Regions from separate parts of the Flavobacterium sp. W21_SRS_FM3 genome, predicted to be linked through region 3. Evidence: riboswitches for the same ligand, from Rfam matches in the RefSeq annotation. Region 3 holds a riboswitch; each other region holds the start of a gene.
What was found. A riboswitch is a leader RNA that binds a small molecule or an ion and turns the genes downstream of it on or off. The one in region 3 is predicted to bind S-adenosylmethionine.
Positions count from the first base shown of each region.

Region 1 (4,271 bases), on a different contig from region 3:
TGGTTTGTTATCGTCACTGTATTCAAGTGTTACTTGAGACTTAGCGTCTGGACGTAAATAAGTTATTTCTTTATTTTCGCGTCTTAATAGGGCTAATTCTTGTAGTAATTTATGAGATAAATCAAGTGCCAATGGCATGTAATTTTCCGTTTCATTTGTAGCGTAACCAAACATCATTCCTTGGTCACCTGCTCCTTGCTCCTCTGGGCTAGAACGGTCGACACCTTGATTGATATCTGCTGATTGCTCGTGAATAGCCGAAAGAATTCCGCATGACTCTGCTTCAAACATATAGGCGCTTTTTGTGTAACCAATTTTCTTGATTACATCGCGAGCAATTTGCTGCACATCTAAGTAGGTGTTTGACTTTACCTCCCCAGCCAAAATAACTTGACCTGTAGTTACTAAAGTTTCACATGCAACTTTTGAATTAGCATCAAATGCTAAAAAATTATCAATTAATGCGTCTGATATTTGATCTGCAATTTTGTCTGGATGTCCCTCACTCACAGATTCTGACGTAAATAAATAGGCCATAATAAATAGTATTTTTAATTAATTTGAGAAAAAGGGATTGCAACAATATAGCGCTAAAGAAGAGTTTCTGCTTTAGCATTTTTTTCTACTGAAAAATTTTCAGCATCCATAATGAATTCGTTTCATTATGAAGAGGTTGCAATCAGTTCAAATTTTTCCTCTTATATTCGGGTGCAAAGGTATGAAACCATTTTGAATTGCAAATTAAACTTCGCTATTTTTTGGAATTAAAAAAATATGGAGTAAAATTTCAGTTAGTGTGGTGCTTTTATCAACAATATATCTTTAGGATTTAATCATCTACGCATAACAATAAAAATGGCTAAACTAGAGTAAATAAAAACTATTTGAAGTCGCATTTTTCATAATTGTAGGTTAATAGTTATAGTATTATAATCTCGATTTATAAGATTTTAATAAATGGTAAAAAATTGCGTTAAAATATTGATTATCATTAGGAAAGTAACTCTAAAATCCTCAAATTTGCCATATGAAAATACCAAGAATAAATTTAAATATTTATAAAAATGCCAAAACTGGTTCAGAGAGATCTGTCGGGTCGTGATCACTTTATATATACCATATAATAGTAAAAGCCTCCCATTAAAATGGAAGGCTTTTTTATTTAATATAAAATGATTTAACAAGACAGAACAATTATAAAATTTAACTCACTGGTTTTTTTCAAGTAGCAATTTACAAAAGGATATCAAGAAAAAATACAATACAAAGTACAACAATTAAAAAGTGAATATTATGGGGGCAACAAACAGAATTACCAGGGCAGTTAGTTTTTTGAGGAATTTAAAAACTAAAAAAAATATGATTAATATATCAGTAGATGATTTGATTAATCCACGATTCGGAATCAATACAACAAATGCGAATGACTTAAACAAAGTCCCTAATTCATTGCAGTTTTTGATGTATTCAAAAGAGAATGATACACTTTTTATCTAATTGATAACGTACGGTCTCTATACTGATTTTCACGCGAGTAATTTCTGAATTGTTTAGTTCAGCGATGCCTTGCGTTTTTTTGTTGTCTATTTTTTTTTAGAAGAAATCTTGATAAATAATATTTGCTTGTTAATTAAATTAATAGTTAATTTGTACCATTAAGTTCACAAACGTATTGAAATGTTATAAAGAAAGGACGAGGGAATAGACCCGATGAAGCCTTAGCAACCCTTCGATTTATCGAAGAAGGTGCTGCATTCTACCACTCCCAAAAGTGGAAAGATAACAACAAGAATTTTTCTAGTTTACAACTAGTTTTTTCTTTCTAATATTTCCAAATACAAATCAAAATCAATAAAAGATTTGACATTGGAAAATAAACCAACACATATTACATTACACAATTTCACCACACACAATGGTGCTGTCTATGCTAGCCTTAACTTAAGTTATCAAGTTTTTGGTGCTCCTTTGCATACTGCTCCCATTATTTTAATAAATCATGCCTTGACGGGAAATTCTCAAGTGATAGGAGAATCCGGTTGGTGGAATGATATTGTGGGAGTTGACAAAACAATCGATACTAGAAAATATACCATTGTAGCTTTTGATGTTCCAGGTAATGGCTTCAACTCAATTACTATCGAAAATTACCGAGATTTTATCGCAAGAGATATTGCTAGAATATTTATCGAAGGGCTTCGGTTTTTAAAGATTGATCAATTATTTGCACTCATCGGCGGATCTGTAGGTGGCGGAATTGCTTGGGAAATTTTGGCCTTAGAGCCTAAACTAGCGCAAAACTTTATTCCTATAGCTACAGATTGGAAATCGACAGACTGGTTAATTGCTAATTGCTACCTACAAGAGCAAATTCTCAATAATTCTAAAAAACCCATTGAAGATGCGCGTATTCACGCCATGTTATGCTACCGCACGCCTGAATCTTTCAAAGAAAAATTCAATAGAGACATCAACGTACAGCTAGAAACTTTTCAAGTAGAGAGTTGGTTAAACTACCACGGAGAAAAGTTAGAAAAAAGATTTCAGCTGGCGGCCTACAAGATGATGAATCAACTATTGAAAACAATTGATATTACGCGCAATCAGGAATCGCTAGAAACGATTATTTCTAGGGTAGATGCTAACATATACATTGTAGGAATCAATTCAGATTTGTTTTTTACCGCAAAGGAGAATAGAGAAACCTATAACGAAATCAAAAAATTTAAAAATAATGTATTCTATAGTGAGATTGACTCTCAACATGGCCATGACGCCTTTTTGATGGAATACGAACAATTAGACAATTTATTAGAAGTTGTTTTTAAAAATAAAAAGCAGATGAAAATAGTAAAATTTGGTGGGAAATCTTTAGCTAATGGCGGTGGTATCGCTACCGTTTTAGACATTATAGAAGATAAGGTAAAAAAAGAAGAACAATTTGCTGTCGTGGTTTCGGCAAGAGGAAAAGCTACAGATGAACTTGATGATATTTTGACCATAGCTGCTAAAAACGGTAATTACAAACCATTATTAGAAAGTTTTAAAACCTATCAAAAGGATGGTTTTGAGAATGTTGATTTTGCGGCAGAATTTGATAAATTAGATAAGCTTTTTGAAGGTGTTAGGTTGATTGGTGATTATAGTGCTAAAATCAAAGACCAGGTGCTTGCACAAGGAGAACTACTCTCGGCTAAGTTATTAGTGTTTTTGTTGAACGAAAAAAACATTCCTGCGAAATTAGCAGACACTAGAGAATTGATTATTACCGACTCCAATTTTGGTGATGCGCAACCTTTTGATGCTATTTCGAAGAAAAACGTCATCCAAGTTTTTAAAGATAATAAAAACGTTATTCTTGTACTTACCGGCTTTATTGGTTCGAATGGGAAACAAGAAACCACAACCTTGGGAAGAAACGGCAGCAATTATACAGCTTCATTGATTGCTAATTATATCAATGCCGAAGAACTACAAAATTTCACACATGTGGACGGAATCTATACTGCTAACCCGGAGTTGGTACTTGATGCTAAAAAAATAGAATCCTTGTCTTATAATGAGGCGAATGAGATGGCTAATTTTGGTGCGAATATTTTGCACGCCAAAACAATCATTCCTCTTTTAGAAAAAAACATCCCACTTCGAATCCTGAATACGTTCAATCATGAAAATAATGGGACCCTAATCACTTCTAATTCAAATGCCGCTGGAATTAAAACCTTGTCCGTCCTAGAAAATGTATCTCTAGTAAACTTAGAAGGCAGAGGATTGTTAGGGAAAACGGGTGTTGATGCGCGAATTTTTAGAGTTATGGGAGATAACGATATTAGTGTAAGCATCATTTCGCAAGGTTCTTCAGAAAGGGGAATTGGACTTGTAGTAGCTGCTGATAAAGCGACAAAAGCAATGATTCAACTCGAAAAAGAATTCGAAAATGATTTCTACTCTAAGGATGTCAATAAAATCACGGTGACTGATAATGTATCTGTAATTTCAATTATTGGTCAGGATTTAAGCACTTTTCATAAGCCATATACGGCTTTAATAAAAAATAAAATTGTTCCCATCCTTTTCAATAATACGGTGACAGGTAAAAATGTGAGTTTAGTGGTTAAGAAATCAGAACTTAACAAAGCACTGAATGTAATTCACGGGGAAATTTTTGGAGTAGCTAAGAAAATCAATATTGCCATTTTTGGTCATGGATTAGTGGGTGGAACCTTAATTAATCAGATTTTAGAATCGGCGAAGGCCATTGAGAAAAGGAA
Region 1 is NZ_JBGQOD010000009.1:59,103-63,373, reverse strand. Features, by position in the region: gene metK (methionine adenosyltransferase) at 1-537, opposite strand, end outside; gene ACEN2K_RS13005 (hypothetical protein) at 1,360-1,497, shown strand; SAM riboswitch class I at 1,678-1,786, shown strand; gene thrA (bifunctional aspartate kinase/homoserine dehydrogenase I) at 1,867-4,271, shown strand, end outside.
Region 1: it holds a riboswitch for S-adenosylmethionine, as region 3 does, so the genes downstream of both, thrA (bifunctional aspartate kinase/homoserine dehydrogenase I) here and ACEN2K_RS09960 (Na+/H+ antiporter NhaC family protein) in region 3, are expected to answer to the same signal.

Region 2 (4,271 bases), on a different contig from region 3:
CTTATCAAGGAATTCCGTTGACAAAAAGAGGTGTTTCGGAAAGTTTTTGGGTAATAACAGGAACAACTTCGTCTCGTCAATTATCAACAGATATTGCCTTGGCAGCTCAATCTTCAGCTACTGTAGTAGTGTTAATGGGGATGAGTAAGTTGGATCAAATTGTAGCCATTTTCCAAAAAGAATCTAAGGGAGAGACAGCCGTTGCGATCATACAAAACGGAACCACTCCTGAAGAAAAAGTTGGGATTGGAACAATAAATACCATCCAAAAGGTTGTTGCGGAGCAGCAGTTAAGTTCGCCTGCCATAATTATAATTGGAGCTGTAGTAGGCGATAGTAAGAAGAGGAAAGGGTTTTACAAAGAGTTAAAATCCAATCATAACAAACTATTAGTTTATGGAAAGGAATGAATTGTATCCTGTGTTTTTAAAACTGCACAATATGAACGTATTGATTGTGGGTGGAGGAAATGTAGGACTGGAAAAATTAAGTTTTTTATTGAAGTCCAGTCCAAATGCTAATGTCGAGGTTGTAGCACCGTGGTTTCTACCAGAACTAGTAACACTGGTCAATAAACATCAGTCCGTGAAGTTGACTATGAAGAAGTTCAAGAAAAAAATGCTCAAAAAACGGCATATGGTTATTGCGTGCACCGATGATCTTGAAGTCAATAAAAGAATTTATGATCTGTCAGGAGAAAGATACTTGATTTGCAATATTGCCGATACACCGGATTTATGTGATTATTATTTAGGAGGAATTGTAACCAAAGGAAATGTAAAAATAGCTATTTCAACCAATGGAAAATCACCTACAACGGCCAAAAGACTAAGAGAGTTTTTTGAAGAAGTAATTCCGGAGGATATTAATAAGATGGTCGAAAATCTAAACGAATATCGCAAAACCTTAAAAGGAGATTTTGAAGATAAAGTTCAGAAGATGAATGCCATTACGGAGTCGTTGAAAAATAAAGAGCATAGAGAATAGAATAAAGAGAAAAGAACAAAGAATCCGAATGATATTTATCATTTAATTAAGGAAGAATCATTCGTTCATTTGTAAAAATAATAATTAGTAAGAACAAATATAACATAAGTAACTCCGCCTAGTCTCCCCTTCCCGATAGCTATCGGGATTGGAGGGGGCGGGGGGAGGTAAAATTGAAACAATATGATTGAAACAGATATCCTTATAATAGGAGCCGGACCAACTGGTTTATTTGCCGTTTTTGAAGCAGGATTATTAAAATTAAAATGTCATATACTAGATGCTTTACCACAAGCTGGTGGGCAACTTTCAGAATTATATCCTAAAAAACCAATTTACGATATTCCAGGATTTCCTGAAGTATTAGCAGGAGATTTAGTAGATAATCTAATGGAACAAATCAAGCAGTTCGAACCTGGCTTTACCCTTGGAGAGCGTGCTGAAACAATAGAAAAACAAGAAGATGGTAGTTTTATTGTGACTTCAAATGAAGGAACGCAATTCCACGCTAAAGTCATTGCCATTGCGGGTGGTTTAGGAAGTTTTGAACCAAGAAAACCATTAATTGACGGAATCAATTTCTATGAAAATAAAGGTATCAAGTACTTCATTAAAGATCCTGAAGAGTTTAGAGACAAAAGAGTAGTAATAGCAGGTGGAGGAGACTCAGCGCTAGACTGGAGTATTTTCTTGACAGATGTCGCGTCAGAAGTGACATTAATTCACCGTCGTAATGAATTCCGTGGGGCATTAGATTCTGTAGAAAAAGTACAAGAATTAAAAGATTCAGGAAAAATACGCATGATTACACCGGCTGAGGTAGTTGGAATCAACGGAGCAGAACATATTGAATCGATTGATATCGATGAGAACGGGGCGCACCGTAAAATTGAAACTGATTATTTCATTCCGCTTTTTGGTCTGACACCAAAGTTAGGTCCGATAGGAAATTGGGGACTTGAAATCGAGAAAAACGCGATCAAAGTAAACAATGCCTTAGATTATCAAACAAATATTCCAGGTATTTTCGCCATAGGTGATGTGAATACCTATCCTGGTAAATTAAAATTAATCCTTTGTGGTTTCCACGAAGCGACATTAATGTGTCAGGCAGCTTATCAAATAATCAATCCAGGAAAACGTTATGTGTTGAAATATACTACAGTTTCAGGTGTTGACGGATTTGATGGAACTCGTAAAGAAGCTCCAAAAGCTGTTGTTAAAGCAATAGTTTAACAAAATCACACATACAAGTTAAAAAATATAGCGCTAATACTTGCGAGTATTAGCGCTATGTCTTTTCTTTGCATTGTTCCTATATTTATTGAAAGTTATCACGAAAGGCGGAGGGAAAGACCCAATGAAACCTTAGCAACCCTTTATCTTTAAAGAAGGTGCTACATTCTACTTTATGTTGAACTTGTTTCAATATCTAAGATAGATAACACAAGAATACTTCCACAGTATTTCTCAAACCTTTTCTTGACAACATATCGATATTATTTTTTTAGAGCAGATGATTGGTGCATTTCAGCCATGATCCTTCCCGCTGTACGCTATATCTATTGCGCCGAACACCGGCACAATAGGATGCCGCTACCATCAGGGCTAAAGAGAAACAATAGTGAACTTTTGGAATTAATAATCAAATGTCAGATTTAGAATATTTTCTAGATTTCAATTATCATACGTTATGTCAAAAGAGATTAAAGACAGTTTAGGAATTCCCCCTTCGGGGGTTAGGGGGAGCATTCACGAAGCCATCAAAAAAAACATACTCGTTCTGGATGGAGCCATGGGAACCATGTTGCAACGTTATAATTTCTCTGAAGAAGATTTCCGTGGGGAACGTTTCAAAGATTTCCCACATTCTTTAAAAGGAAACAACGATTTATTATCACTCACACAGCCCCAAGCAATAAAAGCAGTTCACGCCGCTTATTTTGAAGCTGGTGCTGATATTGTTGAAACCAATACTTTCTCGGGAACAACTATAGGTATGGCCGATTATCACTTGGAAGATTTTGTATATGAATTAAACTACGAATCGGCAAAATTAGCGCGTGAAGTAGCGGATGAATTTACAGCCAAAAATCCAGACAAACCTCGTTTTGTAGCGGGTTCAATAGGACCAACAAACAGAACAGCAAGTATGTCACCAGATGTAAACGATCCAGGTTATCGAGCGGTGACTTTTGATGATTTGCGCATTGCCTACAAGCAACAAGTAGAAGCGTTAATTGATGGAGGAAGTGATATTTTATTAGTAGAAACTATTTTCGACACACTAAATGCCAAAGCGGCGCTTTTTGCTATCGAAGAAGTAAAGGAAGAACGCAATATCGATATTCCAATTATGGTTTCAGGAACCATTACCGATGCGTCTGGAAGAACACTTTCTGGGCAAACAGTTGAAGCATTTTTGGTTTCTGTTTCACATATTCCATTATTGAGCGTTGGTTTCAATTGTGCTCTTGGAGCCGATTTGTTGAAACCGTATTTACAGACTTTATCCCAAAATACTTCATTTAATGTTTCGGCACATCCTAATGCAGGATTGCCAAACGCTTTTGGAGAATACGATGAAACGCCACAGGAAATGCAAGCGCAAATTAAAGCTTACCTAGACGATAATTTAGTAAACATCATAGGTGGATGTTGCGGTACAACGCCAGAACACATCAAGTTAATTGCTGATATCGCTAAAGATTATAAACCAAGAGTTTCAACGGCTACGATGTAACGTAGAGACGCGATTTATCACGTCTAACATAAAATTCATGTATTGTTTTTCTCTATGTTTCCTGCAAGGTTTTTTTGAACCTTGTAGGTATGAATTGAGAAGTTGAATTAATAAACAAACCTACAAGGTTTTGAAAACCTTGCAGGATTCCAGAATGAAGATAATAGGGGGTGAGATAGCTTCTTTACTCACAATAACAATTGGAATGTTGCGTGAGGGATTGCTTCGCCAGTTCGCTTCGCTCGTGTGTAGTGAAAAGCCCACAGCCTGAATTGTACTGAATTTATTTCAGGACGAAGGAAGATCGAGGACTTGCAGCGCATAGCCCGACCCGCAGTTTTTACGGAGGGACACTCCCAAAAAAGAAGAATATAACAAAACTTAGACTCAAAGGTTTTTAGAGACTAAGTAAATGAAAAATAAAAATGGCACAAGCAGAAACTAGAAAAAACCTTGTATTATCGGGATTAGAGCCTTTAATCATTACGCCAGATAGCGTATTTGTGAATATTGGAGAACGTACCAATGTTACAGGTTCTAG
Region 2 is NZ_JBGQOD010000009.1:44,712-48,982, reverse strand. Features, by position in the region: gene cobA (uroporphyrinogen-III C-methyltransferase) at 1-410, shown strand, start outside; gene ACEN2K_RS12950 (precorrin-2 dehydrogenase/sirohydrochlorin ferrochelatase family protein) at 397-987, shown strand; gene ACEN2K_RS12945 (NAD(P)/FAD-dependent oxidoreductase) at 1,171-2,223, shown strand; SAM riboswitch class I at 2,316-2,435, shown strand; gene ACEN2K_RS12940 (homocysteine S-methyltransferase family protein) at 2,681-3,730, shown strand; gene ACEN2K_RS12935 (vitamin B12 dependent-methionine synthase activation domain-containing protein) at 4,156-4,271, shown strand, end outside.
Region 2: it holds a riboswitch for S-adenosylmethionine, as region 3 does, so the genes downstream of both, ACEN2K_RS12940 (homocysteine S-methyltransferase family protein) here and ACEN2K_RS09960 (Na+/H+ antiporter NhaC family protein) in region 3, are expected to answer to the same signal.

Region 3 (4,271 bases):
TCCACCGCGTTTCAACGGAATGCCGTCTCTCCACCCTTGTACTACATCATCATTCAATTTAGCAGTCATTTCAGTCTCAATAAATCCAGGTGCAATAGCATTGCAACGAATATTACGAGAACCTAACTCTAATGCTACAGATTTTGTAAAACCTATTACACCTGCTTTAGAAGCCGCATAATTTGTCTGACCAGCGTTTCCTTTGACACCTACAACACTGCTCATGTTAATGATTGATCCTGCACGTTGCTTCAAGAAAGTTCTCTGAATTGCTTTAGTCATGTTAAAAACCGACTTCAAGTTGACATCAATTACTTTGTCAAAATCTTCTTCAGACATACGCATTAACAAGTTGTCTTTCGTTATACCAGCATTGTTTATTAAGACGTCAACAGTACCAAACTCAGCAATTACAGCATCAACCATAGCTTGCGCTTCATTAAAGTCAGCTGCATTAGATTGGTATCCTTTTGCTTTAACTCCTAAAGCATTTAATTCATTTTCTAACGCCTGTGCCGATTCTACAGATGAACTGTATGTAAAAGCAACATTTGCTCCATGTTTTGCAAAAACTTCTGCAATTCCTTTTCCTATTCCGCGACTTGCTCCAGTAATAATGGCAACTTTTCCTTCTAGTAATTTCATGATATAAAATTAGTTTGTTTTTTTATTTGTACTTATCCTGTTAATTTTCAGGAGCTATTCCTGCTATTCGCTACAATCTTTTATAAACGCCATGGCTATTATAAAAGGATTTTCACTACTATCAGGGCTATCTTACACTTGTCAAATATATAATAATTCCTTTTTTAAAAAAAATACAAACCTCATTAACCTATAAGTAGGGCTAAAGTTTATATTTTAAAAAATTTATTAACCCATCTATCCCAGTGAGAGCTGTAAATGGCTAACAATGTAAAAGCAAATAAAAACAAGTGATACCAAGCGTTTCCAATCAAATCAAAGAAGTCTAATTTTCCATTCGCAAAACTCAAAATCAATAAAACCTGTGCTCCATACGGTAAAATTCCCTGCACAATGCAAGAGAATATATCTAAGATAGCGGCAGTCTTTTTAGGACTTAAATTATACTCATCATTAATTTCTTTAGCGATAGGACCAGTAATAACAATCGATACCGTGTTATTGGCTATAGCCAGATTTGCAAAACCCACCAAAGCGCCAATTCCAGCTTCTGCCGATTTTTTACTTTTAATGCGCCTTTTAATTTGATGCAGCAAATAATTGATACCACCAGCTTTTTCTACTAATGCAGCTAAACCACCTGTTAGCATTGACAATAAAAAGATTTCAGTCATACTGGTAAAGCCTTCATAAATCTTTTGGGTAAATTCCATTATTGTAAATGAACCTCCTATATATCCTATAATTCCAGCTAAAAGAGTTCCTATAATTAAAGTCGAAAAAACATTCACTCCTACTAAAGCCAATATAATAACCAATATGTACGGTATGATGGCCATCCAAACAAAACTTGTTTTAGGTATTGCTACTGTAATAATTTCTGAATTTAAACCCAAGTAAAAAAACAATATCACAGTTAAAACTGCTGCAGGAAAAGCAATAAACAAGTTAATTTTAAATTTGTCCTTCAATTCACAACCAAGCGACTGTGTGGCAGCAATAGTTGTATCAGAGATCATTGATAGGTTGTCTCCAAACATGGATCCACCTAGCAAAGCACCCGCAATTAAAGGTAATGACGCACCACTCTTGTCTGCCAAAGTCACAGCAATTGGACCTATAGCCACTATAGCCCCTACCGAAGTCCCTGTAGCAGTAGATAAAAATGCAGCTATTAAGAAAATCCCCAATGGAAAATAAGCTACATCAATATTATTAATACCTAAACTCACCACAGCATCTACACCTCCCATGGCTTTGCTCACAACAGCAAAGGCACCCGCTAAGAGGTAAATTAAGCACATTGTCATGATTTTGCTTTCACCACAACCGGCAATCAGCGTGCTCACTTTGTCATCCGTAGATGATTTGTATAATATAAAAGCAGAGATGATACCAATCAAGACGGCGACTGGTGAGGGAAATGCATAGAAGTCATTCAAAATAATTCCAGCTCCTAAAAATGTAAAAATAAAAACAAATAACGGAATCAATGCAAACGGATTACCGGTTTTCTTTGAAAAAGTGGTCATAAAAATAATTTAAAAATTAATTATCATGACGAAAAACAAAAGCTAAAAATGGGAATGTAAAACAACATTTTTTCCAAAGGATTGGCTTATCGTTTTAGCACCTTGCTCGTTGTTGCAGGTTGCTATCTCATAATGAGATTCGTGATAACGGCTGCAAAAGTACTTATTATTTTATAAGTTGCACAACAAAAATTAAATTTATCCATAAAAAAAGCCTTACCGAAGTAAAGCTTTTTTTTATTTTAGGGTATTAAGTTGAAAATGGTGATTAAAAAGCCACATTCCATCTTGGTAATCTTCCATTTTCATCTAAGAAGTTTTGTAAAACTTGCCCTTCTACAGCTGTAGGAATTGATTTAGAATCGTCATTGAAGGTTTCGTACCAAACTACTTCTAAAACACTAATATCTTCTTTTGCCATTTGTGCTGGCCAAGAATATTTTCTACCTGTTTTTGCAAATTGGTGTCCTTCAACAATCTTGTCTTTTAATCCCCCATTTTTAATTTTTAAAGTTCCGTCATTTTGAACAGTTCCAGTAGAACCCACCATAATTAACTCTTTATCGTCGGCAACAGCATAAACTAAAAAGACACCACTACCTTCAGTAGCATTACACACTTCTTCTAAACTATCGTCTTTAGTAAATGAAAATTGATTACTAACTGTGAACTTTTCTAATTCTTTGTACATATTATTTCTATTTTTTTTTCAATTGGATAAGGCTACATAAAACTTCGATTCACTATTGGTCGATTATTTATGAAACCATTTTATTTATAAGTATTAAAAAACATACTTTTTTTAATAAAGTGCAAATGTATTTCTTTAATTCTGTTTTATAATAAAAAAGCCCCACAAATGTGAGGCTAATTGTATTATAAGTTAAAAACAGAACACTATCCTAAAACTTCTTTTACTTTTTTACCAATTTCAGCTGGAGAATCTACTACGTGGATACCACATTCTCTCATGATTTGTTTTTTAGCTTCAGCTGTATCGTCAGATCCACCAACAATAGCACCAGCATGTCCCATTGTACGACCTGCTGGAGCGGTAACTCCTGCAATAAATCCTACAACTGGTTTGCGGTTACCATCAGCTTTAATCCAATGTGCTGCATCTGCTTCTAATTGACCACCTATTTCACCTATCATAACGATACATTCTGTCTCTGGGTCATTCATTAATAATTCAACAGCTTCTTTTGTTGTAGTTCCAATAATTGGATCTCCACCAATACCAATAGCAGTTGTGATACCTAAACCTTGTTTTACAACTTGGTCAGCAGCCTCATAAGTTAATGTTCCTGATTTAGAAACAATACCTACTGTTCCTTTTTTGAAAACAAAACCTGGCATGATACCAACTTTAGCTTCACCTGGAGTGATGATACCAGGACAGTTAGGTCCTATTAATCTAGCATTTCTTTCTTTTACATAGCTGTTTGCTTTGATCATGTCAGCAACTGGAATTCCTTCAGTAATAGCAATAATTACTTTAATTCCTGCATCAGCAGCTTCCATAATTGCATCAGCAGCAAAAGCAGGTGGTACAAAGATAATAGTTGTGTCAGCACCAGCTTGGTCTACAGCGTCTTTCACAGTATTAAAAACTGGACGATCTAAATGAGTCGATCCACCTTTTCCTGGAGTTACACCACCAACAACATTGGTTCCGTACTCAATCATTTGAGAAGCGTGGAAAGTTCCTTCACTTCCTGTAAATCCTTGAACAATTATTTTGGAATCTTTATTAACTAAAACACTCATGATATATATTTTATGTGATTTTTAAAAATTGTGATGCAAAAGTAAGGTTTTGTAAATTATTTTGAGCCGTTTTCTTATCAAAATATGTTACGATAATTGACTCATTTGATACCCTCGGTATAATTTATTGTCTTTTATTTGCCAAATTGCTATAAAATGTGCCAATAACATCTCTTCTCTTGGATTTTCAATTGTTTTTACAAAATGAGAATAACGGACAGTAATCATATCATCTTCAGAGATAATATGACTAATTCTAACCTTAGAACGAACATACGCTTTACTTAATTCATTTGACAAATCCAGTAAGGCATCATAATTCAT
Region 3 is NZ_JBGQOD010000005.1:205,687-209,957, forward strand. Features, by position in the region: gene fabG (3-oxoacyl-[acyl-carrier-protein] reductase) at 1-645, opposite strand, end outside; gene ACEN2K_RS09960 (Na+/H+ antiporter NhaC family protein) at 855-2,177, opposite strand; SAM-I-IV-variant riboswitch at 2,235-2,330, opposite strand; gene ACEN2K_RS09965 (hypothetical protein) at 2,446-2,868, opposite strand; gene sucD (succinate--CoA ligase subunit alpha) at 3,075-3,947, opposite strand; gene ACEN2K_RS09975 (nuclear transport factor 2 family protein) at 4,035-4,271, opposite strand, start outside.